Regions from separate parts of the Kitasatospora sp. NPDC051164 genome, predicted to be linked through region 2. Evidence: riboswitches for the same ligand, from Rfam matches in the RefSeq annotation. Region 2 holds a riboswitch; each other region holds the start of a gene.
What was found. A riboswitch is a leader RNA that binds a small molecule or an ion and turns the genes downstream of it on or off. The one in region 2 is predicted to bind S-adenosylmethionine.
Positions count from the first base shown of each region.

Region 1: linked by a shared signal. The riboswitch ahead of ACIBEC_RS29060 (IclR family transcriptional regulator) and the one ahead of thrC (threonine synthase) in region 2 are both predicted to bind S-adenosylmethionine.
Region 3: linked by a shared signal. The riboswitch ahead of ACIBEC_RS07590 (aminotransferase class V-fold PLP-dependent enzyme) and the one ahead of thrC (threonine synthase) in region 2 are both predicted to bind S-adenosylmethionine.

Region 1 is NZ_JBITFB010000021.1:87,667-97,103, reverse strand. It holds gene ACIBEC_RS29080 (aldo/keto reductase) at 1-595, shown strand, start outside; gene ACIBEC_RS29075 (hypothetical protein) at 670-2,163, opposite strand; gene ACIBEC_RS29070 (MBL fold metallo-hydrolase) at 2,166-3,293, opposite strand; gene ACIBEC_RS29065 (hypothetical protein) at 3,290-6,241, opposite strand; SAM riboswitch class I at 6,439-6,580, shown strand; gene ACIBEC_RS29060 (IclR family transcriptional regulator) at 6,781-7,494, shown strand; gene ACIBEC_RS29055 (threonine/serine exporter family protein) at 7,554-8,807, opposite strand; gene ACIBEC_RS29050 (molybdopterin-dependent oxidoreductase) at 8,875-9,437, opposite strand, start outside.
Region 2 is NZ_JBITFB010000009.1:4,643-14,079, reverse strand. It holds gene ACIBEC_RS15170 (copper homeostasis protein CutC) at 1-52, opposite strand, end outside; gene ACIBEC_RS15165 (hypothetical protein) at 132-1,091, opposite strand; gene ACIBEC_RS15160 (PadR family transcriptional regulator) at 1,088-1,471, opposite strand; gene ACIBEC_RS15155 (hypothetical protein) at 1,536-2,168, shown strand; gene ACIBEC_RS15150 (hypothetical protein) at 2,165-2,521, opposite strand; gene groL (chaperonin GroEL) at 2,635-4,257, opposite strand; gene ACIBEC_RS15140 (cold-shock protein) at 4,581-4,784, opposite strand; gene ACIBEC_RS15135 (MoaD/ThiS family protein) at 5,325-5,603, opposite strand; gene thrC (threonine synthase) at 5,644-6,924, opposite strand; SAM riboswitch class I at 6,941-7,076, opposite strand; gene ACIBEC_RS15125 (glucosyl-3-phosphoglycerate synthase) at 7,248-8,228, shown strand; gene ACIBEC_RS15120 (trehalose-6-phosphate synthase) at 8,302-9,437, shown strand, end outside.
Region 3 is NZ_JBITFB010000004.1:112,195-121,631, reverse strand. It holds gene ACIBEC_RS07610 (c-type cytochrome) at 1-294, opposite strand, end outside; gene ACIBEC_RS07605 (heme-copper oxidase subunit III) at 483-1,103, opposite strand; gene ACIBEC_RS07600 (hypothetical protein) at 1,499-1,924, shown strand; gene trpD (anthranilate phosphoribosyltransferase) at 2,045-3,121, shown strand; SAM riboswitch class IV at 3,229-3,348, shown strand; gene ACIBEC_RS07590 (aminotransferase class V-fold PLP-dependent enzyme) at 3,401-4,765, shown strand; gene ACIBEC_RS07585 (Lrp/AsnC ligand binding domain-containing protein) at 4,779-5,060, opposite strand; gene ACIBEC_RS07580 (rhomboid family intramembrane serine protease) at 5,102-5,884, opposite strand; gene ACIBEC_RS07575 (hypothetical protein) at 6,087-6,350, shown strand; gene ACIBEC_RS07570 (NYN domain-containing protein) at 6,665-7,966, shown strand; gene ACIBEC_RS07565 (NlpC/P60 family protein) at 8,167-9,204, shown strand.

The sequences.
Region 1 (9,437 bases), on a different contig from region 2:
GGACGAGGTCTTCGACGCGCTGGACACCCTGGTCGCGGAGGAGCGGATCGCCGCGTACGGGGTGAGCGTGGAGACCTGCGCGGAGGCGCTGACCGCGATCGCGCGCCCGGGCGTCGCGAGCGTGCAGATCATCCTCAACGCGTTCCGGCTCAAGCCGTTGGAACAGGTGCTGCCCGCCGCCGAGGCCGCCGGGGTGGGGATCCTGGCCAGGGTGCCGCTGGCCTCCGGCCTGCTCTCGGGCCGCTACAGCGAACGCACCGTCTTCCCGCCGGACGACCACCGCACCTACAACCGTCACGGCGAGGCCTTCGACCAGGGCGAGACCTTCTCCGGCGTGGACTTCGCGACCGGCGTCGAGGCGGCGGCTGAGTTCGCCGCGCTCGCCCCGGAGGGCGCCACCGCGGCGCAGACGGCGCTGCGCTGGATCGTCCAGCAGCCGGGCGTGACCACGGTGATCCCCGGCGCCCGCAACGTGGCGCAGGCCCGGGCGAACGCGGCCGCCGCCGGGTCGGCGCCGCTGCCGACGGCCACCCTGGACGCCGTGCGGGAACTCTACGACCGCCGGATCCGGCCGCAGGTGCACGACCGCTGGTGACGGCGGTGCCATGACCGGGCCGCGGGCCGCGGCGGGCCTCGGCGGGCGTCGGTGGCCCTCGGCGTGCCCCGGTGTCAACTCCGCGTACCTGGGCCGGTGGTGAGGCCGAGGAAGTACCCGCGGTCCGGAAGGGCCGCCGGCAGCGGGTAGTCGAGCAGGACGTGCAGGTTGCACGCGGTGAGCGTGTAGGCGTGCAGGAGCAGGTCCGCGGTGGTGTCGGCGCCGAGCTTGCGCAGCACGGTCCTGGTGGTGCGGCTCCTGGTCGTCCGCTCCTCCCAGACGGCGCGCCGCCCCGGGTCGTGGCCGAGCAGGTCGAGCACCTCCTTGGCCCGGGCGGCCCGGGCGGCGAGGTCCGGGCCGTACCCGGTGCCGACCGCGCCGCCGGTGGCCGTCCCGCTCCCGGTGGCCGTCCCGCTGCCGGAACCCGATCCGCTCCCGGCGCTCCCGGCGCCCGTGTCGGCCGCGCCCGCGTAGGCGTCGGCCACCCGGTACGGCGACTGCGCGATGTGAACCAGCGCGCCGAGCGGGCCGCCGGTCCGTCCGGCCCGGTCGGACCACTGGACCAGTTCGCTGCGCCGGTGGCTGGTGGTGACGTCGTACATCACGCTCTTGATGCGGGCCAGCGCGAGCAGTTCGCCGATCGCGGGAACCCGCGACGCGCGGAACGGCTGCCAGGTCATCCCGGCCGAGGCGTTGACCACGACGATCTCGTCGACGTCGTAGGCGGCCGGCGGGTGGTCGGGGCGCCGCGCCCGTTCGGGAAGCCCCACCAGCCACTCGTCGGCCATGTTGTCGTACACCCCGCCGTCCGTGAGCACCAGGTCGGTCGCCGCCTCGGTGGGACCGGCCGGGGGCGGGAAGCGGTGGCGGGCGGTGGGGAGCCGCCGGACGGCGAACGCGCCCGGCAGACAGGCCGAGGACTGGACGGCCGTGGAGAGCGGGAGGCCGCCCGGAACGCCGGTGCCGAAGCGGAACCCGTAGACGAACGCGGGCGAGAAGTAGAAGTGGTCGCCGCTCTGCAACTCGGTGGTGCAGAACACGTGGTCGACGGAGCGCCGCACGGCGGAGAGGTCCGTCGCGGCGCCGTCGCCGTCGCCGTGGAAGAACTCGCGGGCCAGCGCCCGGTCCACGACGGCGCTGCGCCGCTCGAAGACCACCACCGCACCGGCCAGGAGCAGCAGCCCCGCGCCCAGGAGCACGCCGGAGAGCAGCCGCAGCCCCTCGACGGCGGTGGCGGCGACCCCCGCGAGCAGGGTCAGCACGGCCAGGCCGGCGAGGGCGAAGAGCGAGCGCACGTACCGGTTGGTGGACGGCCCCCAGAAGAACAGGCCGACGCGGGCGCAGTGGCGGATCAGCGGACGGACGCGTTCGGCGAAGTCCGCGCCCGGGTCCTGCCGGTAGTCGGTCTCGTGGGCGACCACTCCGTTGGCGACCGAGCCGCCGGACACCGAGGAGATCGCCACGACGTCCCGGTGTCGGCCGCTGTCGGCGAGGTACAGCAGGGCGCCGATGCCCCACATGGTGGCGCGGTAGCCGCCTCCGGAGAGGGCTACACCGATGCTGGTCATGATCAGACCTCCACGGTCGTGCCGGTCGCGGGCGCCGCCGGGTAGACGGCGGTGTAGTGGCGCTCGCGCTGCTGCGCGGCGTCGGCCCACGGTTCCGTCGTGCGGCTGCGGTAGTTGAAGACGAGTTCGGCCGGAGCGGCGCCGCCGTCCTCCGTGCTGCCGTCCGCCGCGTCGAGGTGGTCCACCGCCGCGATCATGCGGTCGATCGCGGCCGCGTCGGGGTGGTGGAACTTGTCGCCGTTGGTCGAGACGAGGAATCGGCGGGTGTCCAGCCGGGACAGCAGGCCGTCCGTGGTGTTGGCCGCACTGCCGTGGTGCGGGACCTTGAGGGCGCCGACCGTGAGCCTGGTCCCGCCGAGTTGCTTCAGCAGCCGGTCCAGACCGCGCCCGAGGACGTCCCCGTGGCTGTCGCCGGTGAGCAGCAGCCGGTGTCCGTCGTGCTCCAGCAGGAAGGCGATGCTCGAACCGTTCGGCACGGAGGTGTCGAGCCGTTCGCCGCCGAGGAGGTCGGTGGCGAGGCCGCGCAGGTTCTTCCGCTGGGCCAGGAGGGCGAGGGCCTGGTCGGGGTCGCCGGGGGTCATGCCGAGGCTCCTCACCGTCCGCCCCCACTCCCGCAGCAGCGCGTCCAGCTCGGGCCGGCCGGGGGAGAGCAGGGTCGCCCGGGCGCCGCCGGGCAGTTCGGCGGTCGGCAGCGCTCCCCGGTCGGCGAGGCAGAGGGCGGGCGGTGCCTTCCCCGCGCGGGGAAGCCCGAAGGCGGCGTTCCAGGAAAGTTTCTGACGGTCGATCAGTGCCTGGACCATCTCGCCCTGGGCGGCGCCGAGCAGGTCGGCCCGTTCGGATACCTGCGGCCAGCCGTTGAACCAGACGTCGTCGATCGCGAGGTTCAGCGCGGCGCGGTCCTGTAGGAGGCGGACGACGCCCTCGATGTGGTCGCCGTCCACATGGGTCACGACCAGGACGTCCAGGTGGCGGCTGCGGGCCGGCAGTGCCTTCACCCGGGCGAAGACCGCCGGGTAGACGGGGCTCGGGCCGCCGTCGACCAGCATGCGGTGGACGGCCGTTCCGCTGCCGGGCCATTCGACCCACAGTGCGTCGCCGTGTGCGGCGGGCAGCATCTCGATGGTGATCACGATCCGCCTCCCGGTGCGCCTTGAGGTGCGGCTTCCGGTGTGCCACCACCACCAACTCCACCTCCACCACCCCCACCGCCGACCGCTGCCGGCCCGTCGTCGGTCACTGGCGGTCGGTTGCCGACCAGCCAGCGGGCGTCGCCGAAGGCCACGACTGCCATGGCCAGCGTGCAACCCCGGAGGAGCAGCTGCCGCCGGATGTCGCGCACCAACTCGCCGATGGTCAGGTCCTCGCGGGTGTTCCCGGCGAGCATCACGCCGGCGATGCCCGCCATCACCGCCGCCTGGCGACCGAGGGTCGGTACCAGCGTCCCCACCACGACCGGGGCGCTCTTCTCCAGGAACCTCGCTGCCACGTTCTGCCAACTGACGTCCTCCTGGGCGGTGTTGCAGCCGAGCAGCATGACGACCGGGCCGACCTCGTGAGAGTGCAGGTCGGAGACGATGTCCCGGCGGTCGATCAGGAGCGACGGCAGTTTGCTCGCCCGGCCGATCTCCAGGACCGGGGTCGCCCCCTGGTCGTGTCCGTGGTGGGGAACGGCCAGCAGCAGCGGGGGACCTTCGGTCTTGACCACCTGCCGCCAGCGTTTCCAGCTGTCGGCCGTGTGCAGGGCGTCGGGTCCGAATGAGTCCAGCAGGGTGCCGACCGCGTGGTCCCGGTCCGCCTTGCGGACGATCCTGCTCGCCGCGAAGAGCGCGCCGTCGACCGGGCGCAGCGTGCTGCGGGTGCCCTGCGGGGCCTGTTCGACCACGCTGCGGTCGAGCTGGGCGCGCTCCACCCGGCGCTCGATCACCATGCGCAAGCCCCAGAAGCCGAGCGGGCAGATGGTCCTGCGGCTGAGGACGCCGGAGCGGTCCGGGCGGCGGCAGGAGCAGGTCCCGGTTTCGAGGGCGTGCTGCCAGCCGTCGCAGAGCTTGGCGGTGTCGGCGGGATACCCGTAGTCGTAGACGAACTCCAGCGGCCAGAGTTCGGCCGTCTCGGCCGACACCAGCTGGAGCGACGCGGCGTCCTTCAAACCGCTGCACCCCTGCTGCTCCAACTGCTGGTAGAGGGAGCTGCCCTGCTGGGCGAGGCCGCGGAGCAGGGCGACCGGTGTGGGTGAGCCGGGGCCGGGGCCGGGGCCGGTGGCGGGGCCGGTGGCGGCGGCGTCCTCGTTCACGGACTGGTTGAGCAGGCCCCGGATTCCGGCCCGGAACCGGTCGAGATCCGGGATCCGCACCGGGCCGTTCTCGCCGGTGCCGACCACCAGGACCTCGTCGCTCACGATCCGGATCGTCGCCGAGCGGGCGTCGGTTGCCGCGCTGTCGGCCGCGTCGCCCGCGCCCGCGCCCGCGCTCGCGTCGGTGTCGGTGTCGTCGTGCCGACTCGGCGGTTCGGCGAGCGAGTCGTACGCTTCGCCGTTGATCGCGATCTCCCGCCCGTCCACGGGGTCGTCGGACGCCGCGACCGGGCCGCTGATCACCAGCCGCTGCAGCTGGCGCTTGCGGTAGTAGACGCGCGCGGTGCACCGGATCTCCCGCTCCTGGGCGCCGACCGTCACCGGGAAGACGGCCTCGCTGGAGGCGCCCCGCCGGGGCAGGAAGACCTCCACGGGCTCGTGGAGGAGTGCCTGGTCCCGCTCCTCGTCGAAGGTGACCGTGAGGCGCGCCGCCCCGCCCCGGAACTCCAGGCCCTGCTCGGGGAACGCGGACGCCATCTGGTGCCACTCGGCGCTGTGCGGACCCACCCGGAGGTGGATCTCGTTCACCGCGCCGGCGTGGAAGGCGTGCAGGAGCCGGTTGCCCGTCTGCTGGTCGCTGACGAGTGCCTGGAGGTAGCGGTCGTTGGTCACGCCGGGCGCCGCTCCGGCCTGGCGGACCTCCCGGACGGCGTCGGCCACGACCCCGCCGAGTCGTATCCCGTTGAACCGGACGCCTGCGGCCGCGCGGCGGATCCGGTCGGTGAGGGCCGCGAGCGGCGGCCGCCGGTCGGAGAGACGGAGGTCGTCCGCCGCTTGCCCGCCGAGGCCACCGGCGTACGGCTCGGCCGAGCCACCGGCCGGCAGCTCGGCCGGCTCGACCGGGGGTGGCGGCACCGCGGGGGCCGGGGGTGGCTCGACCGCGGCCGCCAGGCCCTCGGCCACCGCGTGGTGCTCGGCGAGCCCGGGGTGGGCCACCGTCAGCCAGGAGCCGGCGCGGCCGGCCGCTTCGTCCAGGGCGAGGTTCTCGGAGAGATGGCGGACGAACCGGTCGAGCCAGTCGACCGCGCCGGTCGCCGAGAGGTCCGCGACGACCCAGCCGGAGGCGTCGAGCCTACGCGCGGCCGCGTCGAGTTGGGCCAGCTGGTGCGGGTCGGGCGGCTGTGGGGCGCACCAGGCCAGGCAGACGGCGCTGAGGCCGCCGCCGACCGTCAGCGCGTCGAACTCGGCGGCGCCGGAGACGGCCAGCACGTCGCAGTCCCCGTCCTGCTCGCCGAGGGTGTACACGTCGATGACCGGAGCTACCTCCGCGTCGTGGTCCAGCACGGCGAACAGGCCCTCGGCGGCCTCCGTCGTGACGGCGCAGAGGCGCAGCGGCCACTGCCAGCGGGGCTCCGGCTCCAGGGTGTCGTCCGCGATGAAGACCGCGCCGACCGCGGGACGGGCCTCGGCCAGGCGCGTCGCCAGCGCGTGCCGGCTCCGGTGGGGCACCCCGTACAGCGTGAGTCGCACCGGTCCGGCCGCGCTGCCCGCGGCCTCGAACCAGCTGTAGCCCAGTTTCACCTGCAGCCAGCTGTCCTCCGCGAGCCGCGACAGGAGGTCGGGGGACCAGTGCCACTGCCACGGCTGCGCGGAGTCCGGCAGGTCGCCTGGGTCGACGAAGTCGTTGTAGCCCCGCGATCCCGCCCCGGCCGCGACCGGCGGGTCCAGCACGCCCGCGACGGCGAGGGCCTCCGGGGCGATGGAGCGGATCTCGTTCAGCTGTGTCATGGGAGACCTCTGGAGTGTCTCCGGGGGGAGGTCGGCCACCGCTCAGGCCGGAACTCCCGACTCCTCCACTCTCCCACGAATCGGGCCCACCGGAGGGCCCGCCGGGGAAGGCCCGGTCGGCGGGCCGCCCGCCGCTGCCTGCGCGTGAGGGGTGGAGGTTTGACGTGCTGCCCGGGGAGTCTTGTATGGTTCCTCGCGAATCATCCAGAGGGGTGGAGGGACCGGCCCTACGAAGCCCCGGCAACTCCCCGGTCGACCGGCGTCCGAAGTACGCGCCGTGCCGTCCGGGATCAGTGCCAACTCCGGCCTGTCGCCACTGTGGCGCGGGAAAGATGAGGAGACACGGTGCTCTCTGTGCTGTCCTTCGCCCGGGCGCTTCCCGCCCCGGCCCTTTCGCGTACCCGTCTCGTGCCCGGCGCAGGCAATCGGCCGACTTCTTCTCCGGCCTGTCCTCGCTGACCACCCCCGCTCCCCGCCCGGAGCCTCCGTGAGCAGCGCCGACCCGCCGCTCACGGGATTTGAGACGGAGTATCCATTCCATGGACAACACGAGCGGCGTCGGTGTGCTCGACAAGGTCACCTCGATCCTTGCCACCCTGGAGGCCGGTCCCGCCACCCTGGCCGGACTCGTCGCCGCCACCGGCCTGGCGCGGCCCACCGCCCACCGGATCGCCGTGGCACTCGAACACCACCGCCTGGTCACCAGGGACATGCAGGGCCGGTTCATCCTCGGCCCGCGCGTCTCCGAGCTGTCGGCGGCCGCCGGCGAGGACCGCCTGCTGGCCGCCGCCGGCTCGGTCCTGACCCACCTGCGCGACGTCACCGGCGAGAGCGCCCAGCTCTACCGCAGACAGGGCGAGGTCCGGATCTGCGTGGCCGCCGCCGAGCGGCTCTCCGGCCTGCGCGACACCGTTCCGGTGGGCATCACCCTCCCCATGAAGGTCGGCTCCGCCGCCCAGGTCCTGCTCGCCTGGGAGGAACCCGAACGCCTCCACCGCGGCCTGCAGGGCGCCCGCTTCACCGCCACCGCGCTCAGCGGCGTACGGCGCCGCGGCTGGGCCCAGTCCATCGGCGAACGTGAACTCGGGGTCGCCTCCGTGTCCGCGCCCGTCCGCGGCCCGTCCAACCGGGTCGTCGCCGCGGTCTCGGTCTCCGGTCCGATCGAACGGCTCACCCGCCACCCCGGTGCCCAGCTCTCCCAGGCCGTCACCGAGGCGGCGCACCGCCTCACCGAAGCGCTACGCCACTCCTGACCGGGTTCGTCGGCCGCTCCTCCTCGCCCCGCTCCTCCCCGTCCCTCCCGCCGCCCGGCTCACGCCCGAGGCTGCAGGACGGGGAGGGAGGGGCGGGGGATCCGGCTGATCACCGAGCCGATCAGGGTGCCGATCGACACCCCGAACACCGCCGACACGGCCGCCAGCACCGGCTGCGCGCCGTTGCCGACCTCGATCTGCGCGGTGTTCAACAGGCCGAAGGAGCCCGGCACCACGATCCAGAACGCCGGAAGGTAGAGCACCTGCCAGAGCGGACCGCCCGGCACCCAGTGCACCAGGGTGGCCGCGACCGCGGCGGAGACCGCCCCGGCCAGGCCGCCGATCGCCGCGCCGTGCACCGATCCCACCACCACCTGGACGGTGACGCTGACCGCGATCACCGCGACGATCCACGGGATCGCCGAGGGCGGCGTGTTGACGTTGACCACCACACCGGCCACGGCGATCGCCAGACCCAGCCCGATCACCCACCAACTCGGCTTGACCACCTGCACATTGGCCAGCGCCGTGGCCGGCATGCCGATCGCGCTCGCGGCCGCCGCCACCCCGGCGAGGAACAGCGCCAGCTGCACCGCGCCGGACACCAGCCGGGCCGTACCCGCGCTGGCCGCACCCGCGGCGATCTCCGACAACCCGGTGACCAGCAGCCCGCCCGGCAGCAGGATCGCCAGCGTTGCCACGATCGTCCGCAACGAGCCGTCCAGCAGCGAGGCCCGCGCGAGCGACAGGACCAGCAGTGCGACCAGGAACCCGGCTGTGACGGGCAGCAGCGGCCGCAGGTACGGCAACCGCCGTGCGAGCACGGTCAGCCCCGCCACGACCAACGATCCGAGCCCGGCCGCCAGCACGTTCGCCGCGACCGGCTGCAGGAAGAGGCAGACCCCCACCCCGACCGGCAGCGCCCCGAGGTCCGCCACCCACGCCGGCCAGCGGGCCGGCGCCCGCCGGATCCCGTCCAGCTCGGCGAGCGCCCGGGGCCCGTCGAGCTCACCCGCGCGCAGCCGGTGCACCAGATGGAGGACGGCGGCCGTCTGCTCGAACCGCAGCGCGGCGCCGACCGGCTGGAACCGGGTGGCCTCGTCCGCGCCCAGGGCGACGAACAGCCCGTTGGTCAGGGCCGCGACCCGCGCCTGCGGAGCCCCCAGCGCCCGCCCCAGCCCGCGGAGCTCCTCCTCGACCTCATGGACGGGCAGACCGCCGCCCAACAGGGCCTCACCCAGTTCGAGCAGCAGCCGCAGGAGCGGGTCGGGCGGGGCGCCGGCGCCCTGGACCGATGGAGACTTGCTAAACATGGCAGGTATCGTCCCATCCCGCCCGGTTCGGTCCGCCTGTGCCCCGGTCTGTGCGCTTCCCCAGCGATCACCGCCCGGCCGGGCGCGCGCCGACCCCGGCGGACTCCCGCGCCTCGGCCACCACGTGCACCTCGTGGACGGCGTTCCGGTCCCCGGTGAGCGGCTGGACCCGCCCGGCGGAGTCGGTGGCCCGGCAGCGGACGCGGTGCGGGCCCGGGGCGAGGTCGCACCGCAGGCGGAAGCGCTGCCAGGTGGGGTCGGGGCCGCGCCCGTCCAGGGCGGCGGGCTGCCAGTCGGCGTCGTCCACGGCGACCTCGACGGCCGTCACCTCGGTGGAACTCCAGGCGTAGCCCGCCACTTCACAGCTCCCGGCCGGAACGGACTGCCCGTCCCGCAGGGTGAGCAGCTTGCTGCTGACGTCCTTCTCGCGGACCGGCTGAGCCTCGCTCTCGCCGGGCAGCGTGCGGACGTACAGGCGGGTGGTGAAGAGGTGCTCGGGGCGGTCGGCGGCCAGCACGATCCTGGTCAGCCACTTGACCGAGTTGGTGCCGAACATCCGCGGCGCCACCGCCCGCAGCGGGTACCCGTGGTCGGGGGGCAGCGGCTCGCCGTTCATGGTGTGCGCGAGGA
Region 2 (9,437 bases):
CCTGGGCGTCCTGGGGCGTCAGCGCGATGACTTCGAAAATTGGTCTAGACATATCAGACACCCTGCCACACCCGCCCGCCCCCGACGAGACCGCGCCCCCGGTTCCGGTCACGCCGGGCCGGGGGCGCCCGTCACACCCGCCCCGGCAGCATCCCGTCGGCTCCCCGCCGGCCGAAACGGTGCTCCGCCACCGCCACCAACACCAGCAGGGCCACCACCGGCACCGCTACCGGCAGCAGGTGCGACATCCCGCCGGACCCCCGCCAGATGTTGAACAGGCTGCCGGGCCCGGTCAGCACCAGCACCGCCAGCCCCACCGCCGCCGGCCCCATCCGCCCGCGCAACCCGGCGAAGGTCAGCAGCACGGGGGCGATCAGCATCACCACGAACCACTGACGGTCCAGCGGGAAGGTCGTGTCATCCCAGTTCTGAACCGCCTCCAGCAGCCCGCCTGCGGCCATCGAGGCCAGCACCAGAGCGGCGGTCCGCAGGTTCGGCCGGGGCAGCAGGTCGGTCGGCGCGGCGACCAGCAGCAGCGCGGCCACCACGAACGGCAGCGAGGCCATCCCGACATAGCCGACCCACCAGGCGTCGAGACCGGACGTCCGCCAGGCGGCGCCGCCCAGGTCGTACAGCCCGACGGCGCCCAGGAGCAGCGCGGTGACCCGAACGGCCGTCCAGCGCCCCAGCAGGGCCGCCACCCCGAGCAGCAGCGCGGCCACCGGCGGGCCGAAGGCCCGGACGTGGTTGCCGAACGAGTCGTCCCAGGCCAGCCAACTGGTGGTCCGTTCCAGGGTGGCCAACCAGGGCACCATGGTGGCCCCGACCACCGCACCGGCGATCATCGGCGCCACCAGCGCGAGCAACCGGCCGGCCGCCGAACCGCCGGTCAGCCCGAGCCGTACCCGCAGCCCGTACGCCGCCAGGCCGAGTACCTCCCGGGCGACCGCCGTGCGACCGCCCGCGGCCGCCGTGTCGGCGAACACCTCGGCCAGTTCCTCACCGCGGTCACGGCGGTACTGCGCCGGGTAGAGCTGCAGCGCGGCCCGCAGCGCCGCCGAGGGCGCGGGACCGATCACCGGCATGGTCATGAGAGTCCTCCCCCCGCGGCGGGCCGCCCCTGCGACCCGGCCTTCCCCGGCAGCATCGACCGGATCTTCGTCAGTCGGCGTTCAGCCTCGGTGGCGACCGCTCGCAGGCGCCCGGCCTCGGCGGCGAGGGCACCCCGGCCGGCGTCGGTCAGCGCGTAGCTGCGCCGGGCGCGGCCGTCCACCACTTCCTCGGCGGCGACCTCGATGAGGCCCTGGCCCAGCAGCCGGTCGAGTGCGCCGTAGAGAGTGCCGGTGCGCATCTTGACCCGGCCGTCCGAGATCGCGGCGATCTCCTGGATGAGCGCGTAGCCGTGCCTCGGGGCGTCGGCCAGCGCGGTGAGCAGAAGCAGCGTCGGCTCCTGCATGGAGCGTTCTGTCATACGTCTACATATATCGTCAACCGGCACATCCCGTCCACCGGAACGGCCCGACACAATGTGCCCCATGCCGACCGAGGACCTGCTCACCGCCTGGACCGCCCTGCTGCACCGCTGCGGCACCACCGACGACCCCGAACCGTACGGCCGGGAACTGCTGCGCCGCTGGTCGGACCCGCGCCGCCGCTACCACACCACCGAACACCTGCGCGCGGTCCTGCGCCACGTCGACGAGCTCGCCGGGCACGCCGCCGACCCCGACGCAGTGCGGCTCGCCGCCTGGTTCCACGACGCCGTCTACCGGCCCGACCGCACCGAGAACGAGGAGCGCAGCGCCGCCCTCGCCGTCCGCGCGCTGACCGCCGCCGGCCTGCCCGCCGCGCGTGTCACCGAGGTCGAACGACTGGTCCTGCTCACCATCGGCCACGACCCGGCCCCCGGCGACCGCGACGGCGAGGTGCTCTGCGACGCGGACCTCGCCGTCCTCGGCGGCACCCCCGAGGCCTACGCCGCCTACGCGGCCGCCGTCCGGGAGGAGTACGCCTTCGTCCCCGAGCCGGACTTCCGCACCGGCCGGGCCGCCGTCCTGCGCCGGCTCCTGGCGCTCCCGGCCCTCTACCGCACCCCCGCCGCCCGCGGGCGCCTCGGCACCGCCGCCCGCAGCAACCTCACCGCAGAACTCCGGCAGCTGGAGGGCTAGGCCAGCTCCCCCACCGGCGCCACCACCGCGCCCTGCTTGCCGCACACCCAGTGCGGCTCGGGCCCCAGCTCGGGCTCCACGCTCAGCGCGTGCGGGTCGCCGTCGGCCGCGCAGGCGTCGCACAGCGGCCACCGGCCGTACGCCTCCAGCAGCGCGTCCTGGACGTCCTGGGCGACCAGCCCGAGCACGTAATCGGTGCCGTCCGGCCATTGATCCAGCCACCAGCGGCGGTGGGTGACGGCCTGCTCCACCAGCGAGACGACGGCGGCGTCCGCCACGTCCCGTGCAGTGAGGTCGGCCAGGATCAGGGCCCGGGCGTTGTGCAGGGCGGTCTCGATGTCGTCGGAAGCCATCCGTCCATTCTCCGTGGAAACGTGGGAACGCCGAAACGCCGCGTGGGCGGCCCCCCGAAGGGAACCGCCCACGCGGACGAGGAATCAACCGATCCGATCGAAAGCGATCAGGATCAGAAGTCCATGTCACCGCCCGGCATGCCGCCGCCGGCGGCCGCGGCGGCCTTCTCCGGCTTGTCGGCGATGACGGCCTCGGTGGTGAGGAACAGCGCCGCGATGGAGGCGGCGTTCTGCAGCGCGGAACGGGTGACCTTGGCCGGGTCGATGATGCCCTCGGCGATCAGGTCGACGTAGGTGTTGGTGGCGGCGTTCAGGCCGTGGCCGGCGGGGAGGTTGCGCACCTTCTCCACCACGACACCACCCTCGAGGCCGGCGTTGGTCGCGATCTGCTTGATCGGGGCCTCAAGCGCGACCTTGACGATGTTGGCACCGGTGGCCTCGTCGCCCTCCAGCTCCAGCTTGTCGAAGGCGACACCGGCCTGCAGCAGCGCGACGCCGCCACCGGCGACGATGCCCTCCTCGACGGCGGCCTTGGCGTTGCGGACGGCGTCCTCGATGCGGTGCTTGCGCTCCTTGAGCTCCACCTCGGTGGCCGCGCCGGCCTTGATGACGGCCACGCCGCCGGCCAGCTTGGCGAGGCGCTCCTGGAGCTTCTCGCGGTCGTAGTCCGAGTCGCTGTTCTCGATCTCGGCGCGGATCTGGTTCACGCGGCCCGCGACCTGCTCGCTGTCGCCGCCACCGTCGACGATGGTGGTCTCGTCCTTGGTGATGACCACCTTGCGGGCGGTGCCCAGCAGGTCGATGCCGGCGTTCTCCAGCTTGAGGCCGACCTCCTCGGAGATCACGGTGCCACCGGTGAGGATGGCGATGTCGCCGAGCATGGCCTTGCGGCGGTCGCCGAAGCCCGGGGCCTTGACGGCGACGGACTTGAAGGTGCCGCGGATCTTGTTCACGACCAGGGTCGACAGGGCCTCGCCCTCGACGTCCTCGGCGATGATGACGAGCGGCTTGCCGCTCTGCATGACCTTCTCCAGCAGCGGGAGCAGGTCCTTGACCGAGCCGATCTTGGAGTTGGCGATGAGGATGTACGGGTCCTCGAACGTCGCCTCCATGCGCTCCAGGTCGGTGGCGAAGTAGGCGGAGATGTAGCCCTTGTCGAAGCGCATGCCCTCGGTGAGCTCGAGCTCCAGACCGAAGGTGTTGCTCTCCTCGACGGTGATGACGCCTTCCTTGCCGACCTTGTCCATGGCCTCGGCGATGAGCTCGCCGATCTGGGTGTCGGCGGCCGAGATGGAGGCGGTGGAGGCGATCTGCTCCTTGGTCTCCACGTCCTTGGCCTGGGCCAGCAGCTGGTCGGAGACGGCGGCGACGGCCTTCTCGATACCGCGCTTCAGGGCCATCGGGTTGGCGCCGGCGGCGACGTTGCGCAGACCCTCGCGGACGAGCGCCTGGGCGAGCACGGTGGCGGTGGTGGTGCCGTCACCCGCGACGTCGTCCGTCTTCTTGGCGACCTCCTTGACGAGCTCCGCACCGATCTTCTCGTACGGGTCCTCGAGCTCGATCTCCTTGGCGATGGAGACACCGTCGTTGGTGATCGTGGGGGCGCCCCACTTCTTCTCCAGCACGACGTTGCGGCCCTTGGGGCCGAGCGTGACCTTCACGGCGTCGGCGAGCTGGTTCATGCCACGCTCAAGGCCGCGGCGAGCTTCCTCATCAAAGGCGATGATCTTGGCCATCAGAAGTGGTCCTCCGGGACACGGTCGACTGCTCGGACCAAGGGGTGCCCGCGACGGACGGCCCTGGTGTGCGGGGGTCTTTTCCCCTACCGCTCCCGGGGGCCTCACCGACCCGGTCCGCTGTCACTCTCACGCTGTGAGTGCTAACGCCAATGATTAGCACTCACGGTGGTCGAGTGCAAGCCCAATCGGCAACCCGCGAGCCGTCGCCGGGGGCGCCCGGGGACGCCGCCGGGCCCGCACGACGCGTGTCGCACGGGCCCGTCGAGAAGCGAGTGGTCACCAGCCGTAGGGCCGCGCCGAGCTCCTGGGGTCGGAAGGGGTCAGACCGCGGCGCGGACCATGTCCGCCTGCGGGCCCTTCTGTCCCTGAGAGATCTCGAACTCGACCCGCTGGCCCTCCTCGAGGGTGCGGTAGCCGTCCATCTGGATCGCGCTGTAGTGGACGAAGACGTCCGCACCACCGTCGACCGCGATGAAGCCGTAGCCCTTCTCCGCGTTGAACCACTTGACGGTGCCCTGAGCCATTCCGAACTCCCCTAGTGCTGTGCTGGCCCTTCACGTGCCCGCAGGTCGCGGGCCCGGATTGGTTTGAAGGCCGGCCCGGGGAACCCCCCCTGGGCGCAGCCGTGCACGCCGCAACCCTCCGCACGGGACGCCCAACGGCCTCCGGTGAGCGGGTGATTGCGTCGACCGCCGCTGAATGTATCCGGACCGACGCCCTCTGCAACAGGGTCAGCCGCCGGTAATTCCGCTGAAGCGTCAAGGGACAGCACGGGCTGAATCGGGAAAATCTCGGCATTTAACGCCGGACATAGCGGACGAATTACCCAAATGCCCGCGGCAATTCTGACATCCGCCTGACATGTTTCACGAGCCGGTCTCACCGGCCGGACGCCGCCCCGGCGGAACACCGCGGGTGGCCGCAAGGGAACCCCTGTTCCCAGCCGAGCGACACTCTACTCCGACTCGACTCGGAAATATTCCAGCCGGAATGCAACCGGCCGCCCGCGCATACGGAAAGCGGAATTCCGTACGGGCGGGCGGCCGAATAGCCGGCGTCACGGCTCAGCAGCCGCCGGCCACCGCCGGGATGATCGAGACGCTGGCGCCGTCCTTGATCTCGGTCGCCAGGCCCTCGGCGAAGCGCACGTCGTCGTCGTTCACGTAGACGTTGACGAAACGGCGCAGCTTGCCGGCGTCGTCCAGGATGCGGGCGGAGATGCCCGCGTGGTTCTGCTCCAGGTCGGCGATGACCTCGGCCAGGGTGACGCCCTCGGCGGTCACCTCGGCGGCGCCGCCGGTGTAGGTGCGCAGGATGGTGGGGATGCGGACGTTGGCGCTCATGGCTCTCCTTGCGGGTGGGGCCTCACGGGGCGGAGGTGGTTCAGGCGGACACGAGGCCGGCGGCGCGGAAGGAGTCCAGCGTCGGGCGGATGACGGCGGTCATCCCGGCGTCGGAGACGGCGTCCAGGGTCTTCAGGCCGTCGCCGGTGTTGATCGCGACGGTCTCCTTGGCCGGATCCAGCTGTCCGGTCTCGACCAGCTTCTTCAGCACGCCGACGGTCACCCCGCCCGCGGTCTCGGCGAAGATTCCCTCGGTCCGCGCCAGCAGCCGGATCGCCGCCACGACCTCGGCATCCGTGACGTCCTCCACCGCGCCGCCCGTCCGGCGGGCGATGTCCAGCACGTACGGGCCGTCGGCCGGGTTGCCGATCGCCAGCGACTTGGCGATGGTGTCCGGCTTGACCGGCTTGATCACGTCCCGGCCGGCCTTGAAGGCGGCCGACACCGGCGAGCAGCCCTCCGCCTGGGCGCCGAAGATCCGGTACGGCCGGTCCTCGACCAGGCCGAGCTTGATCAGCTCCTGCAGCCCCTTGTCGATCTTCGTCAGCTGCGAGCCCGAGGCGATCGGGATCACGATCTGCTCCGGCAGCCGCCAGCCGAGCTGCTCGCAGATCTCGAACGCCAGCGTCTTGGAGCCCTCGCCGTAGTACGGCCGCAGGTTGACGTTGACGAAGCCCCAGCCCTCGCCGGCCGGGTCGCCGATCAGCTCCGAGCAGAAGCGGTTCACGTCGTCGTAGTTGCCCTCGATGCCGACCAGCTCGCCGCCGTACACCCCGGCCATGACGACCTTGCCCTGCTCCAGGTCGTGCGGGATGAACACGCAGGACCGGAACCCGGCCCGGGCGGCCGCCGCGCCCACCGCGCCGGCCAGGTTGCCGGTGGAAGAGCAGGACAGCGTCGTGTAGCCGAACGCCCGCGCGGCCTCGATGGCGCAGGCCACCACGCGGTCCTTGAAGGAGTGCGTCGGGTTCCCGGAGTCGTCCTTGATGTGCAGCTGGGCGGTGAAGCCGAGCTCCCGGCCCAGGTTGTCCGCCTTCACCAGCGGGGTCCAGCCCGGGTTCAGGTTGGGCTTGGAAGCCACGTCGGCCGGCACCGGCAGCAGCGGCGCGTAGCGCCAGACGGACGCCGGACCGGCCTCGATCCGCTTGCGCAGCTCCTCGGCGCCCTCGCTGCCGAATTCGTAGGCGATCTCCAGCGGGCCGAAGCACTCCAGGCACGCGAAGTCGGGACCGAGCGGGAATCGGGTGCCGCACTCCCGACAGGACAGCGCGACGGCGGGGCCGAGGTCCACGGAAACAGGTGCGACAGTGTCGATAGCCATGATGGCGAGGCCTCTCTCCTCATCTTCCCCGCGGCGCGGACGCGCCACAGGCCGGAATTGGCACCTGTCCCGCCGGGGCCTGTCGAGAACAGCCGCGCGAGAAGGTTGCCGGGACGTCAACGGGCCGTTCCCTCAGTCCCTCTGGATGAGCTTGTGAAATTGTGGTGGTACTCAGCGGCGACCCCGGCGTGCGAAGGTCCGGCCGCTGTACGAAGACTGTATCCGAAGGCGTCAATCCTGAACGGGACCGTCCGCCACGCGAGATGAGCCGTCCCACCCCACCCGCCGAGGAGACTTCCGTGCCCGCCGAACCGACTCCCGAGCTGCTTCCGCAGGCGGCGTCCTGGCTGCGCCGCCGCTCCTGGAGCGCGGCCGACCGGCCGGTGCGCACCCTCCTCGCGGCCAAGGAACGCACCGGGCGCACGGTCAGCGTCGTCCTCCCCGCCCTGGACGAGGAGGCCACCGTCGGCGACATCGTCCGCACCGTCCGCCGCGAGCTGATGGAACGCCTCCCGCTCGTCGACGAACTCGTCGTGGTCGACTCCGGCTCCTCCGACGCCACCGCCGCCGTCGCCGCCGAGGCCGGCGCCCGGGTCGAGCACCGCGACGCCATCCTGCCCCGGCTGCCCGCCGCCGCCGGCAAGGGCGAGGTGCTCTGGCGCTCGCTGCTGGTCACCCGCGGCGACATCGTCTGCTTCGTGGACGCCGACCTGCGCGAGTTCGACCCGGCCTTCGTCTCCGGCATCGTCGGCCCCCTGCTGACCGACGAGTCCATCCAGCTGGTCAAGGCCATGTACGACCGTCCTCTCGAGACGGAATCCGGTGCCGTCGTCCCGGCCGGCGGCGGCCGCGTCACCGAACTCGTCGCCCGCCCCCTGCTCAACCTCCACTGGCCGGAACTCGCCGGTTTCGTCCAGCCCCTCGGCGGCGAGTACGCGGCCCGCCGCTCCCTGCTCGAACGACTGCCCTTCCCCACCGGTTACGGCGTCGAACTCGGCCTGCTGGTCGACGCGTTGGAGCTGGTAGGCCTGGACGCCCTGGCCCAGGTGGACGTCGGCGTCCGGCACCACCGCCACCAGGACGGCCAGGCCCTCGGCCGGATGGCCGCCACCATCTACCGCACCGCCCTCGAACGCCTCGACCGCGCCCACCGGCTCAAGGCCTCCGCCGACCTCCTCCTCCCGCAGCTCACCCAGTTCACCCGCGACCCGCAGACCCGCGCCTTCACTGCCCACACCCACCCGGTGACCGCCCTGGAGCGCCCCCCGATGCACACCGTCCCCGAATACGCGATCCGCCACTGACCGAGGGCGGCCCCGGGGGAACTGAGGACGGGACCCGGGTTTGCCGCGCCTGACCCACGGCAACATGCCAACCATGGGCGATCTCACGACCGAACGTTCGAGTGCGACCGGCACCGCCCCCGTCCTGGTGGCATCCAACCGGGGACCGGTGTCGTTCAGCACCGCCGACGACGGCACGCTGACCCTGCGGCGCGGCGGCGGGGGCCTGGTCTCCGGCCTCTCCGCGATCGACGACCCGAACGCGGTCTGGGTCTGCGCCGCCCTGGGGGAGGCGGACCGCAGAGCCGCCGAGCAAGCCCCCCGCGGCCGCCTCGACCTGGCCGGCCACGACGTCGGCGGGCAGGCCGTCCGGATGCTGGCCATCGACCCCGAGACCTTCGCCCGCGCCTACAACGGCGTCGCCAACTCCACCCTCTGGTTCGTCCACCACCTGCTCTACGCGACCCCCACCGCGCCCTCCTTCGACGCCGCCTTCCGCACCGAATGGGCCGCCTACCGGGCCTACAACGCCGCCTTCGCCGAGGCCCTGGCGGCCGAAGCCGCCCCGAACGCCGCGGTCCTGGTCCAGGACTACCACCTCTCCCTCACCCCGGCCCTGCTCCGCGCAGCCCGCCCCGACCTGCGGATCGGCCACTTCTCGCACACCCCCTGGGCCCCGCCCGAGTACTACCGGCTGCTCCCCGACGACGTCGCCCGCGCCGTCCTCACCGGCATCCTGGGCGCCGACCGGGCCGGCTTCCTCACCGAGCGCTGGGCCCGCGCCTTCGCCGCCTGCTGCGCGGACCTCCTCGATGCCACCGTCGACCACGAGGCACTCACCGTCACCCTCGACGGCCGCACCACCCGCCTCGGCGTGCACGCCCTCGGCGCCGACGCCGACTTCCTGCGCGAACGCTCGCACCGCCCCGACGTCGACGAACGCCTCGCCGCCCTGCGCGAAGCCGTCGGCGACCGCCGCACCATCGTCCGGGTCGACCGCACCGAGCTGAGCAAGAACATCGTCCGCGGCCTCCAGGCCTACCGGCACCTGCTCCGCACCCGCCCCGAGTGGCACGACCGGGTGGTCCACATCGCGTTCGCCTACCCGTCCCGGACCGACCTGGCCGAGTACCGGAACTACACGGCCGCCGTCCAGGACCTCGCGGAAGAGATCAACGACGAGTTCGCCACCCCCGCCTGGCAGCCGCTGATCCTGCACGTCAACGACGA
Region 3 (9,437 bases), on a different contig from region 2:
CTGCTGGGCCGGCATGCGGCCGGTACCGACCTGGAAGTCGACGGAGGCGGAGCCGACGCCGACCAGGCTGGGACCGTCACTGCCGCCCTGGCCGTTCAGGCCGTGACAGGAGGAGCAACCGACGGCGAAGAGCTTCTTGCCCTCATCGATCGCGAGCGACTGCGCGGCGACGTCGGCCTGCGCCTTGTCGGCGGGAGCGAACGCGGCGTACAGCCCCCCGGTTGCCGCCAGGGCGAGAAGTAGGACGACCAGCGCCGCCAATGGGTGGCGCCGTCGTGCGGAGAGCTTTTTCACGGAATAACCCCGGTGTCAGGATCTGGTCGACTGGTGGGTGCACCCGGCGGCCGGTCTGGCCGGCACGAGGCTGCCTGTCTAAGGGCTGCGCGCGCGGTCGGTCGGTGGGAGCGTCGGCACCGGCAGAAGCGGCCCGTCGCCGGTGAGGGCGGGGGCCGCAGCCGGTGGCCAGCGACCTGATCAGCTGGTTACTTGATCAGGTAGATGGTCGCGAACAGGCCGATCCACACGACGTCGACGAAGTGCCAGTAGTACGACACGACGATCGCGGCGGTGGCCTGCTCGTGCGTGAAGCGCTTGGCTGCGTACGTCCGTCCCAGGACCAGCAGGAAGGCGATCAGACCACCCGTCACGTGCAGGCCGTGGAAGCCGGTGGTCAGGTAGAACACCGTGCCGTACGGGTCGGAGGACAGCGACAGGCCGTCCTTCTTGACCAGCTCGGTGTACTCGAAGACCTGGCCGCCGATGAAGACCGCGCCCATCATGAACGTGATGATGAACCACATGCGGAGCTTCTTCACGTCACCGCGCTCGGCGGCGAACACGCCGAGCTGGCAGGTGAGCGAGGAGAGCACCAGGACGGTGGTGTTGACCGAGGAGAACGGCACGTTGAGGGCGTGAGCCTTCTCGGTCCAGAACTCGGCTCCCTTGACGGAGCGGAGCGTGAAGTACATCGCGAAGAGGGCCGCGAAGAACATCAACTCGGAACTGAGCCAGACGATCGTTCCGACGCTGACCATGTTCGGCCGGTTGACCGATCCGTGCGCGTGCCCGGTTTCTACTGCTGTTGCTGTCGCCACGACGGACATTATGTCGGTCCCTTATTCCGTCTTCACGCCGGGGGGTGTCCCTCGGAGTGTCCGGTGCGTGCGGTATGCCCGCTTGGGGGGCGACGGGGTGCCCGGATGGGGGCTGAGCAGCGGCGTGTCCCTTTTCTGACGGTTCCTCGGAGCAGCCTACGACCCCGTTGCCCGGCGCGTCGCCGCACGGCCGGAGTAGCCGCGGGAGGTAGGGGGAGAGGCCGGGGTCGGCCGTACGGGTGGACTGGGCGGGCCCGGGTGACGGGCCGTCCTCCAGGCGGGTGAGCCCAGGGCGCGGCGCCTTGAGCAGGAACGTGCGCGAGGGGCCCTCGGCGGAGGGTGATCGGGAGTAGCATCCGGATCAGGCGAACGTGGTCCGGATCACACTTGAGGGAGCAGGGTCCATGGCGTACACGACCGATGAGACGCTCACCGTCCTCGTCTACAGCGACGATCGCAACACCCGCGAGCAGGTGCTGACGGCGCTCGGCCGCCGGCCTGCCGAGGATCTTCCCGAGCTGTCCTACCTGGAGTGCGCGACCACCCCCGCGGTGCTCAAGGCACTGGAGAAGGGTGGCGTGGACCTCTGCGTGCTGGACGGCGAGGCGGTCCCGGCCGGCGGGCTGGGGCTCGGGCGCCAGTTGAAGGACGAGATCTACGGCTGCCCGCCGGTGCTGGTGCTGATCGGCCGGCCGCAGGACTCCTGGCTCGCCGCCTGGAGCCGGGCCGATGCCGCGATCTCCCGACCGGTGGACCCGGTGGCGCTGGCCGAGGCGGTCGCCACCCTGCTGCGGGCACGGCTGGCGAAGCGGGCTCCGGCCGGCCGCTGAGCGGCGGTGTCTCAGTACTAGAGAAGACAGGGCCGTAGGCGCCCCGCCGCTGGATAGGCTGGCTCCCAACCGTACGGACGTCCCCCGGAGCGGGGGAACCGACAACAGCTGGAGTCAGCCATGGTGAACGTGAACCCTGCGAACGGCGGTAGCGACCCCGCGCAGGTGGTCCGCTCCTGGCCGGACATCCTGGCGGCGCTGTTGCGGGGGGAGGACCTCGACCGCTCGGCCACCGCGTGGGCCATGGACCGGATCATGAGCGGCGAGGCGTCCCCCGCCCAGGTGGCCGGCTTCATGATCGCGCTGCGGGCCAAGGGCGAGACGGTCGACGAGGTCACCGGTCTGGTGGACGCGATGTACGCGCACGCCGAACCGCTGGAGATCCCCGGCCCGGCGGTGGACATCGTCGGCACCGGCGGCGACCGGGCGAAGACCGTCAACATCTCCACGATGTCGGCGATCGTCGCGGCGGCCGCCGGCGCCAAGGTGGTCAAGCACGGCAACCGGGCCGCCTCCTCGTCCACCGGGTCCTCGGACGTGCTGGCGAAGCTCGGCGTGGCGCTGGACCTCTCCGCCCGGCGGGTCGCCCAGGTCGCCGAGGAGGTCGGACTCACCTTCTGCTTCGCGGCGAAGTTCCACCCCTCGATGCGGCACGCCGCCACCGCCCGGCGCGACCTCGGGGTGCCGACGGCCTTCAACATCCTCGGCCCGCTGACCAACCCGGCCAAGGTCACCTCCCACGCCATCGGCTGCTTCGACACGCGGCTGGCCGGGCTCATCGCCGGCGTGCTCGCCCGGCGCGGCTCGACGGCGCTGGTCTTCCGCGGCGACGACGGGCTGGACGAGCTGACCATCACCACCACCTCGCGGGTGTGGGTGGTGCGCGACGGGGTGGTCACCGAGACCTCCTTCGACCCGCGGGAGGTCGGCATCGAACTGGTCGGCATCGAGACGCTGCGCGGCGGGGACCCCGCCTACAACGCCGAGGTCGCGCGCCGGCTGCTGGCGGGCGAGCGCGGGCCGGTGCGGGACGCCGTCCTGCTGAACACGGCGGCGGCGCTGGTCGCGCTCGACCTGGGCGACGCGCCGCTGGTGGAGCAGCTCGCGGCGGGCATGGCGCGGGCGGCGGAGGCCATCGACTCGGGCGCCGCGCAGGACCTGCTGCGGCGCTGGTCGGAGGCCACCAGCCGGAGCTGAAGCGGTAGTTGGGAGCCCGTGCCGGTACGCCGGCGCGGGCTCCCCGGCTGTCCGGATGGTGGATGCCCGTTTGACCACCCGCTGGACCCGACCTAGAGTCTTCGGCAGGTCATGAGTGACAGCGCCAAAGCCCCAGCTTGCTGTCCGGCAACCCTCCGTCCGTGGCGGGGTGCCCTGGGTGAGGACCGGGTCGCCACGGCAAACCGTCCGTGCGGCAAGCGCGGACGCCCGACGACTTGGCACTCCCGGGGTCCCATACCCCCGAAGGAGTGCATCCTCATGTCTCTCTCCACCGAGATCGGCACCCCCCTCGCGGTCCTCGGCGCCGACGTCCAGGTCCCGCTCGCCAGCGGTGACAAGGTCGGCTACGCGGCGCTCGACTACGCGGCCAGCGCGCCGGCGCTGCAGCGGGTGTGGGACGACGTCGCCGCCTACGCGCCGTACTACGGCAGCGTGCACCGCGGGGCCGGGTACCTCTCGCAGCTGTCCACCGACCTCTTCGAGCAGAGCCGCCGCACCGTCGCCGAGTTCCTCGACCTGCGCGAGGGCGACCAGGTGGTCTTCACCCGGGCCACCACCGACTCGCTCAACCTGCTCGCCGCCGCCGTTCCGGCCGGCACCCGGGTGTTCGCCTTCGAGACCGAGCACCACGCCTCGCTGCTGCCCTGGGCGCACGCCGGACTGGGCGTCACCTACCTGCGCGCGCCGCGCTCGCGGGCCGAGGCGGTGGCCGCCCTGGACGCCGCGCTCACCGAGGCGCCCGAGGGCCCCAAGCTGCTCTGCGTCACCGGCGCCTCCAACGTGACCGGCGAGCTGTGGCCGGTCGCCGAGCTGACCGAGACCGCGCACCGGAACGGTGCCCGGGTGGTGCTGGACGCCGCCCAGCTGGCCCCGCACCACCGGGTCTCGGTGCGCGAGCTGGACGTCGACTGGATCGCCTTCTCCGGCCACAAGATCTACGCGCCGTTCGGCGCCGGGGTGCTGGCCGGCCGGGCGGACTGGCTGGACGCGGCCGAGCCGTACCTGGCCGGCGGCGGAGCGACCCGCACGGTGGCTCGGGAGACGGACGGCTCGGTGGCCGTGCAGTGGCACACCGGCCCGGCCCGGCACGAGGCCGGTTCGCCGAACGTCATCGGCGCCTACGCGATCGCCTCGGCCTGCCGGGCGCTGAGCGAGGCCGGCTTCGACGCGCTGGAGGCCCGCGAGCGGCAGCTGGTCGACCGGCTGACTGCGGGGCTGGCGCGGATCCCCCAGGTCAAGGTGCTGAACCTGTTCGGCGCCGGCTCCGCCCGGGTGGGCGTGCTGTCCTTCGTCGTCCGGGGCTGGAACAGCTCGCACTTCTCGGCCGCGCTGTCCGCCGAGTACGGCATCGGGGTGCGCGACGGCCTGTTCTGCGCCCACCCGCTGGTGCGGACCCTGCTCGGTGACGAGGACACCCCGCCGTCGGAGTGCGGTGCGCCGGAGCCCTCGCTGCCGGGTGAGCGCAGCCTGAACGCGATCCGGGTGAGCTTCGGCGCCGGGACGCCGGACGAGCACATCGACCGCTTCCTGACCGCCGTTCGGGAGCTGGTCACGGACGGCGCGGCCTGGAACTACCGCAACGAGGGCGGGCGTTGCGTCGTGGACACCCGCCGGGAGGGCTGAGGCCCCGGCCCCGCTACTCGTCCAGGCCGAGGGCGAAGGCGGCTTCCAGGTCGTGCTGGGAGTAGGTGCGGAAGGCGATCTGGGTCTCGGTGTGGGCCACGCCCGGGACCTTGTTGAGCCGGCCCGGGATGACCTCGGCCAGGTCGTCGTGGCGGCGCACCCGGACCATCGCCACCAGGTCGTATCCGCCGGTCACCGAGTAGACCTCGCTGACGCCCTCGATGGCGGCGATGGCCTCGGCGATCTCCGGGATGCGGTCGACACTGGTCTTGATCAGGACGATGGCGGTGATCACTGTTCGGGCTCCTTTGTGGGGTGCCGCCAGCGTATCGGGCGTCAGCCGGGTCGTCGCGAGGGGTGGCGAACCACCGTGCAGGTGTAGAGGAAGCCGGCCGAGAAGCCGATCACGTGGACCAGGTAGGCCACCCCCGGGCCCGCCGAATGCACCGACCACCACTGCAGGGCGAACCAGAGGCCGAGCACCAGCCAGGCCGGGAAGCGCAGCGGCAGGAAGAACAACAGCGGGACGAGGGTGGTCACCCGGGCGCGCGGGTGCAGGCGCAGATAGGCGCCCAGGACGGCCGAGATCGCGCCGGAGGCTCCGATGAGCACCCGGGTGGAATCCGGCGCGTGCGCCTCGGCGAGCGCGAAGCCGTACGTGGCCAGGCTGCCGGCCGCCAGGTAGAAGACGGCGTACCGGGCCCGACCCAGCCGCCGTTCGACGGTCGGGCCGAAGACGTGGAGGAAGAGCAGGTTGCCGAGCAGGTGCAGCCAGCCGGCGTGCAGGAAGAGGCCGGTGAGGGCGGACAGCGCCGGGTGCTTGCCCGGGGTCGGGGCGGCCGGGCAGCCGGGGACCGGGTCGGGGGCCTCCGTCAACTGCGCGGCGGTCAGCGGCCGCCCGGTCAGCAGTTCGGCCGGGACGGCGCCCCAGCGCTGCTCGTACCGCTGCTCCGCGCAGACCCGGGCCTGGCCGGGGCCGTACAGCGGATTGAGTCCGGCGGCCGGGCCGAGCAGGAAGACCAGGGTGTTGACCGCGATCAGGGCGTAGGTGACCGCCGGGGCGGCCGCCTCCGGCCGGCCGCCCCGCTCGGCGGTGTGGTCGGGGGCCGCGAGCGCCATGCGGCCAAGCATCCCTCCGGGCGCCGCAGGTGACACGGCGGTTTACGGCAGGTGGACTAGCCCCGCTATTCCGCTGACCGGTGGTCGCGATGGTTGCCCCAGGCAATAGGCTTGGGGCGGGCAATCCCGCCTCCCGCCGCCGATGCCGGGGCTCCGGGGGGAGCGCCTGGCCCACGCAGGGACCACCCGAGAGGACCCCCCGATGACCGTCCCCGCCCTGACCGCCGAGACGCGCTGGCGCTGCACGCTGTGCGGCAACCTCACCCGGTTCGATGTCACCCGCAGCGCGCGGGTCACCGAGTTCCTGCACTTCGACCTGGCCGGCGACTCCAAGGTCGAGGAGACCGAGGTGCTGAGCGAGACCATCGAGTCGGTGCGCTGCCGCTGGTGCAACGCCGTGGACCAGGTCGAGCTGGTGGCCCGCCCGGGTGCCGAGGGCGCGGAGGCCCCGACCGAGCAGGGCTGATCCCCGCCGGTGTGGTGGGCGGTGCGCCGCGCGCCCGTCCGCCGCACGGGACAATACAGACAAGACGCACGGAGCGTGACGACAGGGGGCGGTCGCGGCCGTACCCCGCCGGAAACAGGATCGGAGCCGAGGACGTGGTGGACGCAGCGAAGGAGCCCGGCGAAGCGCAGGGGCTTCGGCCCGCTGCGCAGGAGCAGGTGCCGGACGCCGGGACGGGACCGGCGGAGAGCGCTGCGCCCGACACCCCAGACACTCCAGACACCCCTGACACCTCCGAGTCCGCTGAGCCCGGGTCGGAGCACGTCGCCGAGAAGCTGGACCGGCCGCTGCCCGAGGGGGTGCGCCGGCGCGTGGTCGGGCTGGCCTCGGACGCGCTGGGCGGACTGCCGCCGGGCGAGCTCCCGCAGAGCCTGCGTCAGTACGTGAAGTTCACCCCCGCGCGGCGCGCCAAGTACGCGGCCACCGCGCTGGCGGCCGCGCTGGAGGCGGAGCCGGCGTTCCGGGTGCGGATAGCGGAGCGGCTGCGGCTGGGGCAGCCGGACCTGGTGAGGGCGCTGGAGTCGGGCAGTGTCCCGGGCGCCGCCGATCCGATGGACGTCGCCGCCGCCGCCTACCTGGTGCGTTCGGCGGGCTGGAGCCGGCTGGTCGCCGAGGTCGGCGAGGAGGTCGAGCGGGCAGGCGCCGAGGACGCGGCCGCGGAGGCGGCCCGGCTCGCGGAGAAGCTGCAGGCCGAGCTGGCCGAGGTGCGGGCCGCCGCACGGGCGGACCTGGAGCGGCAGCGCGCGGAGTTCGAGGGCGTCCGGCGGGAGGCCGAGTCGCTGCGCAAGAAGGTGCGGTCGCTCGAGAGCGACACCCGCCGGGCGCAGGCCGAGGCGCGCCGCCTGGCCGGGGAGCTGGAGGCCGCGAAGGCGCAGGGCGCGGCCGAGCGCAGTGCGGCCGAGACCGAGGCGCGGCGGCTCAAACACCGAGTCTCCGAGCTGGAGAACGCCGCCGAGCAGGGCCGCCGGTCGGCCCGCGAGGGGCGCAGCGTCGAGGACATGCGGCTGCGGCTGCTGCTGGACACCGTGCTGCAGTCGGCCCAGGGGCTGCAGCGGGAGCTGGCACTGCCGGTCTCCCAGATCCGCCCGGCGGACCTGGTGGAGGCGGTGGTGCCGGGGGCGGCCTCGCCGCACGACGTGGCGCGGCGCGGGCTGGCCGAGGACGACCCGGCGCTGCTGGACCAGCTGCTGGCGATCCCGCAGGTGCACCTGGTGGTGGACGGCTACAACGTGACCAAGACCGGCTATCCGACGCTGCCGCTGGAGCAGCAGCGGATCCGGTTGCTGGGCGGGCTGGCGATGCTGGCCCAGCGCACCCAGGCGGAGGTCACCTGTGTGTTCGACGGGCAGGACCTGGACGTTCCGGTGATCATGGCACCGCCGCGCGGGGTCCGGGTACGGTTCAGCCGGACCGGGGAGACCGCGGACGAGCTGATTCGCCGTCTGGTGCGGGCCGAGCCGCAGGGCCGTCCGGTGGTGGTGGTCTCCGCCGACCGGGAGGTCGCGGAGGGCGTGCGGAAGGCGGGCGCGCGCCCGGTCGCCTCGGTGCTGCTGCTGAACCGGCTGGCCCGGCCCTGAGCGCGGGCCGCGTAGGATGACTCCTGGTCAGCCTTGGGTCCGTGGTGGTGTGCGGGTCCGGTGAAGTCGGTGTGGGAAACAGAGTTCACGCCTTCGGGGGAGTGGCAAAGCGGATAGATCCGCACTAGGGTCTGGCGTCAAACCTATTTTCCGGAATCTCATCCAATCGGGTGAGTCCGTTGGAAGAAGGAGCCGGTCCCTTGGCCTCCCACCGCCGTCCCAAGCAGCCGAGCCGCGCGCGGGTCTCCGTGCTCACCGCGGCCGCTGCGACCGCGGTCGCACTCTCCGCCCAGGTAGCCGCGCACGCCGCGCCGCAGCCGAACAAAACGGACGTCAAGGCGCAGATCGACCAACTCCAGCAAGAGCAGGAGCAGGCGGCAGAGAAGTACAACGGCGCCACGGAGCGGGCCACGCAGCTGCGCAAGCAGGCCGACCAGCTGCAGGACCAGGTGGCCCGCGGCCAGGAGCAGATGACCCAGCTGCAGGCCGGCCTGGCCGAGGTGGCGGGCGAGCAGTACCGCACCGGCGGCATCGACCCGTCCGTCCAGCTGATGCTCTCCTCCGACCCGTCCGGCTACCTGGAGAAGGCCTCCACCGTCCAGCAGGCCAGCACCACCCAGGCGGAGGCGCTCAAGGGGCTGCTGGACCAGCAGCGCCGGCTGGACCAGGAGAAGACCGAGGCGGCCGCCGTGCTGGCCTCGCTCGACACCACCACCAAGGACCTGAACCAGGCCAAGGCGGACGTCAACACCAAGCTGAAGGCCGCCCAGGACCTGATGAACTCGCTGAGCGCCGCCGAGCGCACCGCGCTGAAGGCCCAGCAGGCGCAGGACGACCGGGCCTCGCGCGGCAGCGACCGGGTCGACCTGAGCAGCCTGCCGCCGGCCAGTGGCTACGCGGCCGTGGCCCTCGCCAAGGCGATGAGCAAGCAGGGCTCGCCGTACGTGTGGGGCGCCACCGGGTCGAGCACCTTCGACTGCTCGGGCCTGATGGTCTGGTCGTACGGCCAGGCCGGCGTCTCGCTGCCGCGCACCTCGCAGGAGCAGGGCCACTACGGCACCGCGGTGCCCGGACTGGCGGCGGCTCAGCCGGGCGACCTGGTCATCTACGGCCCCGACATGCACCACGTCGCGATGTACATCGGCAACGGCATGGTGGTCCACGCGCCGCACACCGGTGACGTGGTGAAGGTGATGAAGGCCGACGCGATGCCGATCAACACCATCCGCCGGGTCTGACGGCCCGACACGCCGAAGGGGTTCGCCCGAGCCCTGTGATCCGCGCCACCCCCGACCGGGGGTGGCGTTCGGGTTTTCGACCGTTTCGCGAGCATCGGGTGAGACCTGATCAGCCTTGCGTGGGGCGGCGGTTACCATCGGTCATTTTCACAAAAGAACTTGGGTAATCTTCCGTCTTTTTTCTGACAAGGATTTGAACCGATCACGGTTCAGTTACTAGGGTCATGCACCGA